3 regions of the Halomonas sp. 5021 genome follow, and region 2 is predicted to be linked to each of the others. Evidence: predicted binding sites of a transcription regulator. Region 2 holds the regulator's gene; each other region holds the start of a gene.
The links. Region 2 encodes PhoB, which activates phosphate uptake and scavenging genes when phosphate is short. Its sites were predicted from a motif close to TGTCATANNNNTGTCANA; they were not measured.
Positions count from the first base shown of each region.

Region 1: R3F64_RS05990 (PhoX family protein) is a predicted target of PhoB. The motif match lies at 1,244-1,261, and genes of this name have one in related genera.
Region 3: phnC (phosphonate ABC transporter ATP-binding protein) is a predicted target of PhoB. The motif match lies at 931-948, and genes of this name have one in related genera.

Region 1 covers NZ_JAXOVU010000002.1:492,207-494,475, forward strand. The annotation lists gene R3F64_RS05975 (1-aminocyclopropane-1-carboxylate deaminase) at 1-43, opposite strand, end outside; gene R3F64_RS05980 (Lrp/AsnC family transcriptional regulator) at 280-786, shown strand; gene R3F64_RS05985 (YbaN family protein) at 804-1,178, opposite strand; gene R3F64_RS05990 (PhoX family protein) at 1,373-2,269, shown strand, end outside.
Region 2 covers NZ_JAXOVU010000002.1:200,475-202,743, forward strand. The annotation lists gene R3F64_RS04620 (chorismate--pyruvate lyase family protein) at 1-48, shown strand, start outside; gene ubiA (4-hydroxybenzoate octaprenyltransferase) at 84-992, shown strand; gene phoB (phosphate regulon transcriptional regulator PhoB) at 1,071-1,760, shown strand; gene phoR (phosphate regulon sensor histidine kinase PhoR) at 1,763-2,269, shown strand, end outside.
Region 3 covers NZ_JAXOVU010000009.1:98,085-100,353, reverse strand. The annotation lists gene R3F64_RS14420 (methyl-accepting chemotaxis protein) at 1-712, opposite strand, end outside; gene phnC (phosphonate ABC transporter ATP-binding protein) at 1,015-1,860, shown strand; gene phnD (phosphate/phosphite/phosphonate ABC transporter substrate-binding protein) at 1,857-2,269, shown strand, end outside.

The DNA.
Region 1 (2,269 bases), 290 kb from region 2:
GTCCAAAGGTGAGTGGGTAGCGGGGGAAACGTTCTAGGTTCATAGCAGGCTCCGGCTTTTAAGCGTTTCAGTGCGAAATAGACAGCTCGCTTGGCGAGGGTTTAGATGAAAGGTTTAGGTGAAAGCTTTGTGTGAACAGTTGGCGCGCTCTGCTATTTATACTAAGTGTTAGCTGCGATTTTTGTGTTGCAAAATAAGACGTGTTAAAGCAGCAAGTGTTGGTGTTAAATGCTTTATATGGGTTTAAATAGTGTCTAAAGGTCAATAAGGTAAATAATAGTGCGCTCAAAAACCTCCCGTTCAGGCGCTGAGCCTGATGATCAGGCGGCTGAACTGGACCGAACAGACCGGCGTATTCTCAAACTGCTGCAAGACGACGCCACACTCTCCAATGTGGCGCTGGCAGAGCAGGTGAGCTTGAGCCCAGCGGCCTGTTTACGCCGAGTGGAAAAGCTCAAACGGGACGGGGTGATCAGCCGGGTGGTGGCGCATCTAGACCCGGAGCAGCTACAGGCGGGGATGGTGGTGCTGATTGGCGTGGTGCTGGATCGCTCGACGCCGGAATCCTTCGCTGCCTTTGAAGAGGCGGCCCAGAAGGTATCCGGCTGTATGGAGTGCCATGTGGTCACCGGGGAATTCGACTACTTTATGCTGGTGCGCACCCGGGATAGCCAAAGCTTCAATAAATTGCATGCTGAGCAGTTACTCTACCTGCCCGGCGTGCGCCAGATCCGTTCGTTCATGGGGCTGCGTCAGGTTGTGTCGACCCATAAGGTGGTGGTTTAGCCCTGCTGTAGTCTTGGCTAAGGCGAGGAAGACGGCTCTGGCCGGGTGGCCAGCCAAAGGGCAATCAGCATCAGTAGGGCGATCACGCCCCAGCGCGTCCAGCCGGGGCCGAGCGACCAAGCCGTGATCAGTGCACTCAACGCGATCGTGCTGACGGCCGCCAATTTTCCGCGTCTGGAGATAGCCCGCTCCTGCTCCCAAGTGACCAGCAGTGGGCCCACATAGTGGCGGGAGCGGATCCAGGCCTCGAAGCGAGGCGACCCTTTGGAGGCGCAGTAAACGGCTATTAGCATAAAGACGGTGGTAGGCAGCAGGGGCAGAAAAATGCCGAGGACACCGATGCTAAAACTCAACCCTGCCAGCACGACCCACATGAGGCGGATCAGTCTCATTGTTGCTCCTGTTGGGCACGCTTCAATAACGTCATCGTGCTGAGTGTTGAATAAGTATGGGCTTATGTCACGGCTTTGCCACACAGACAATCTTCATATAAATGCAGGCACTCCGCCATCGTATTGTCATTTAGCTTCTTTAGTGTCTCCTAACGTTCAATCGTTGGCCTACAAACGATCAGGGGGAGACCACAATGAGTAAAGAGATCGAAGATCATCGCCTGTTTAACCAAAGCGGCAATCAACCTTTCGCCGAAGTATTGGCGCACCATGTATCCCGGCGCGATGTGATGCGCGGTGGTTTGAGCATGGCGGCTGCCTCGATGCTAAGCTTTGGCGGTGCGGCGCAAGCGCTTGCCTCCAGCGGCGCCCAAAAAACACCCCTGACGCTGGCGTTTGAGGCGGTTCAAGGATCACGCACCGATGCCGTGGTGGTGCCAGACGGTTACGTGGCCCAAGTCTTGGTGCCCTGGGGCACACCGTTAAGCGCGGGCGGCAGTTGGCAGCCCGACCAGCCAATGACCGCCGAGCGTCAGGCGGAAAGCGTGGGCATGCACCATGACGGCATGGCGGGGTTTGCCCTGGACGCTGACAGCGCCTCACGCCGTTTTGTTCTGGCACTCAACAATGAATATATCGACCAGTCGGCACTCTGGGCACCCCAGGGCGGCCCCACCAATGCGGATGAAGGGCAACGCCCGGCGGCGGAGTCGCGCACCGAGATCAATGCGCACGGTATCACCCTTGTCGAGGTTGAAAAAGACGCCAGCGGCCAATGGGCGCATGTGCCGGGCTCCCGCTATAACCGCCGCTTTACCAGCGCAACGGAAATGGATCTGGCTGGCCCCGTGGCGGGCAGTGACTATGTTAAAACTCACTTTTCGCCAGCAGGCACCCAAACCCGCGGTACCAATAATAACTGCGGTAACGGGGTAACGCCCTGGGGCACCTACATTGCCTGCGAAGAGAACTGGCCTAACGTCTTTGTTCACACCGGCGAGCGCTTCCAGGACGACGCCCGCATTGGTATTCCCACTGAACGCGGCCGCTATGCCTGGGAAACCTCGGCGGGTGATGCTTCTGAAGAGAAC
Region 2 (2,269 bases):
TACTTTTTATCGACCATGGCGGATGATCTTGCGCTGCCTTCGCGCTAGGCTAACGCTGCGTCTCTTGGATGGGTGAGGTAAGCATGGATCGTTCTTTATTACGGCCAACCGGGTTGAGTCGGCTGGCGGATTTTATACAGCTGATGCGTCTGGATCGGCCGATCGGTACCTGGCTGCTGATGTGGCCAACGCTGTGGGCCTTATGGGTCGCCGGCGAAGGGGTACCCGGGCGCAACGTACTGCTCATCTTTATCGCCGGGGTATACGTCATGCGCGCAGCGGGCTGCGTGGTCAATGATTATGCCGATCGTCACGTCGATGGCCACGTCAAACGTACCCGACAGCGCCCGCTGGCTACCGGGCGGATCAGTGAAACCGAGGCCCAACTGCTGTTTATCGGGCTGGTGACGGCGGCCTTCATGCTGGTGCTGTTGACCAATTGGTTTACCGTGTTGCTGTCGGTGGGCGGCGTGGTATTGGCGTTTATCTACCCGTTCATGAAGCGCTACACGCATTTTCCCCAGGTAGTGCTAGGGGCGGCGTTTTCCTGGGCGATTCCGATGGCGTTCGGTGCGGTCCTTGGCCATGTGCCGGTAGAGGCATGGCTGCTGTTCTTTGCCAATGTGCTGTGGACGGTTGGCTATGATACCCAGTACGCCATGGTTGATCGTGACGACGATATCAAGATTGGCATTAAATCGACGGCCGTGTTGCTGGGTAATGCCGACCGGCTGGTGATCGGGCTGCTTCAGCTGGCCACGCTGGCATTGCTGGCCTGGGTGGGCGCGCGCCTCGGGCTGGGCGGTTTTTTCTGGCTCGGCCTGGCGGGGATGGCGGCGACGTTTATTCACCAGCAGCGCTTGATCCGTCACCGTGAGCGGGATGCCTGTTTTCTGGCGTTTCTGAATAATCACTGGTCGGGCCTGCTGGTGTTTGCCGGTATTGCGCTGAGTTGGTGGCCAACGGCTGGCGAATCTCTGTCAATGTCATAGAATTGTCATCAAGTCATGGTGTGATCGTCATGTACCTGTCACTGGATTACTTTCTATCGGACACCGTGAGGCTCTGGAATGACCGCCAAGACCGTCTTGATCGTCGATGATGAAGCATCCATTCGCGAGATGATCGCGGTGGCGCTGGAAATGGCCGACTACCGTGTTCTTGAAGCGGACAACGCTCAGGATGCCCACGCCATGGTCGTTGATCATCAGCCTGACCTGCTATTGCTCGACTGGATGATGCCCGGTACCAGCGGCATCGAGTTGGCTCGGCGCCTCAAGCGCGAGGAAACCACCGCCGAACTGCCGATCATCATGCTCACCGCCAAGGGTGAAGAAGACAATAAGATACAGGGGCTTGAAGCGGGGGCCGACGATTATATCACCAAGCCGTTTTCGCCCCGTGAACTCGTGGCACGCCTCAAGGCCGTGCTGCGTCGTGCGACCCCACGTGGCGTGGAAGATCCCATCGAAATTAATGGGTTGCTGCTTGATCCGGTGGGCCACCGGGTAAGTGCCTACGGTAAAGCGCTGGATATGGGGCCGACCGAATACCGGCTGTTGCAATTCTTCATGACCCATCAGGAAAGGGCCTACACACGTAGCCAGTTACTCGACCAGGTGTGGGGCGGTAATGTGTACGTGGAAGAGCGCACTGTGGATGTTCATATTCGTCGGCTACGCAAAGCCCTGGGCGACGGACATCAGAACTTGATCCAAACGGTACGCGGTACGGGCTACCGCTTCTCCGCTCGAGCTTAACCGTGCGTTTGTGGAGCCGTGAGCTTTGGCGTTTGCTAGGTTGGGCGGCACTCGGCATCTGCCTGGGATGGCTACTTGGCCTGCCGGGCCTGGGGTTGGCCGGTGGCTTCGCGATGTGTCTGGTCTACCACTTGCGGCAATTGCGCGCCGCTTACCGCTGGCTGACGCAACGCCCGCAGGATGAACCGCCGGCCGCAGGAGGACTGTGGGGCGAATTGTTTGATCGTTTGTACCGATATCAGAAAAGCCAACGGATTACCCAGGGCCGTCTCCGCTCGACGCTTGCCCGCATTCAAGAATCCTCGGAAGCCATGCGCGATAGCGTGGTGATGCTCGACCGTCACGGCGACCTGGAGTGGTGGAACAGCGCTGCCAGCAATATGCTGGGGCTACAAACCGCTCACGACCGTGGACAACATATTACCAATCTGCTTCGCGACCCGCGGTTCATCAGCTATTTCAACGCCCGCGACTACAGTGAGCCGCTGACGCTCACGTCGCCGATCGAT
Region 3 (2,269 bases), on a different contig from region 2:
CGTCGTTATCGAGCCTGCCTTCAGCCATGGCGTTGGCAAGTGCTTGCGCCTTGCCCAGCGGTGTCATGATGCCGCGAACCAACCATATTGAGAGCAGAATGCCGAAGATGATCGCCGCCACCATAACGCCTATAACGAAGTTGCGCGTCCAAATATAGTCGCTTGATGACTGCTGGTTATTGGCGGCGGCTTGGGCGCTGTTAAGGTCGATAAGGCCCTGAATCGCCGTGAGCACTTTAGGGTATTCAGCACGTAGCGTGGTGGTGGCTATCTCTCTGGCGGCGTCATAATCATTGCCAATCATTGCCGCGTTAATATCGTCAATACCGGCACGCAGACTGGCTAGCGACACGATAAAGCTTTCGGCTATTGCACGCTCTTGATCACCAGAAACACGCTCAGGGAAGTAATCATTCCAGGCGGCGTCGATAATGGCATCGTTCTCCGCAACCTCTTGTTTCGTTGTTATAGCAGATGCCGGGGTTCGATCACGCTGCTCGGCCGTTATCTTTACCCGGTTGCCGAGCAGTGCTTGGTTGACCTTAATAAGATCACCCAAGGTGAGTACGTTCCCCTCATAAGTACTGTTGAGGGCATCGTTGGTTTTGCTGAGACTGTAGAGACCGATAATACCGACAACAATTAACATTAAGATGCACGCGCCTAAACTCACGGCAAGCCGCAGTTTAACGCTTCGATTCAGAAGTAGCATGGGGGGATCTCGTGAAAGCCCGCAGCGCGTTGCATTGGGCAGGTGGAAGCCATCTCGGTAACTTCAAGTGTTTAGGCCCAACGCATCTTGATACCAAGCAAAATGCATTATCGGCACGCGCACAGAAACATTAAATTTTTTTAACTTATAAAGCGCCAATTTCTTATGTCATTACATGCTGCCCGCCCCCTTTGATGGTCATTAACTTATCATCTGCATGACACAGCTTTGTCACCTAGGAGCGCTAACGTTGCATTGTGAGTCACAATCAAGTGAGCTCATACATTGCAGAAGGTGATCCAATGGAGCCTGTTCAATTCTCTGACTTAATGCTCCGCATCGAGAAAATGGGGGTGACATATCCTGGGAATGTTCTCGCACTCCGACCCACCACCGTTGATTTCCACAAAGGCGAGTTTACGGTTCTACTCGGTCTTTCCGGTGCAGGTAAATCTACGTTACTGCGCTCCCTCAACCACTTGGTGCGGCCCAGCACCGGCAAAGTGATCTCGGCTGAACTAGGTGCGCTCGAAACCATTACTACGGTACGCCGCCATCGGTGCAAAACCGCCATGGTTTTCCAGCATCATCAGCTCATTGAACGCCACACGGCACTCCAGAATGTGCTGATGGGTCGGCTTGCTTACCACAGCACCTGGCGCAGTTTGTTTCCGCTACCCAGGCAGGAACAGGAGCTTGCCCTGCACTGCCTGGATCGCGTAGGCCTGGCTGAGAAGGCGCTTACCAGGGTCGATCAGCTTTCCGGAGGGCAGCAGCAGCGCGTGGGCATTGCGCGTGCCTTGGCGCAGCAGCCCGCCATGATCCTGGCGGACGAGCCAGTGGCCAGCCTTGACCCGGCAACCTCTGAGCGAGTGCTTACATTATTGCGAGACATATGCCGTGAAGATGGTATTACCGCCATTATTTCACTGCACCAGCTGGAATATGCCCAGCGGTTTGCTGACCGCATTATTGGTTTAGCGAATGCCCAAATCGTTTTCGATGCAGCCCCGGCACAGTTACAGCAATGCCACCTGGATGAGATTTACCACGGTGCGCCAGGGGTTTTACCCGAAGCCGATGAAACCACCAACCCCAACCCTCAATCCGCGAATACCACTTCGATAAAACTGGAGATTGCACAATGAAACCGCTATTCAGCTTTTTCTTCGCTATCTGTCTTATGGCTGGAATGACCGTGTCGGCCTTAGCTGCGGATCCTGATCCAAATCCAGACCTGTTAAAAGTCGCACTGCTCCCTGATGAAAACGCTTCTGAACTGATCAAACGCAACCAGCCATTGAAAGACTATCTTGAAAGCACGCTTGGCAAAGAAATTGAGCTAATTGTCACTACAGATTACTCCTCCATGATCGAAGCCATGCGTTTTGGTCGCATCGACCTCGCCTACTTCGGGCCCCTCTCCTATGTGATGGCAAAAAGCAAAAGCGAGATCGAACCCTTTGCGGCCATGATTGTGGATGGCAAGCCCACCTACCGCTCCATCATTATTGCCAATGTCGATTCCGGCGTTGAGTCTTATGCCGATATCGAGGG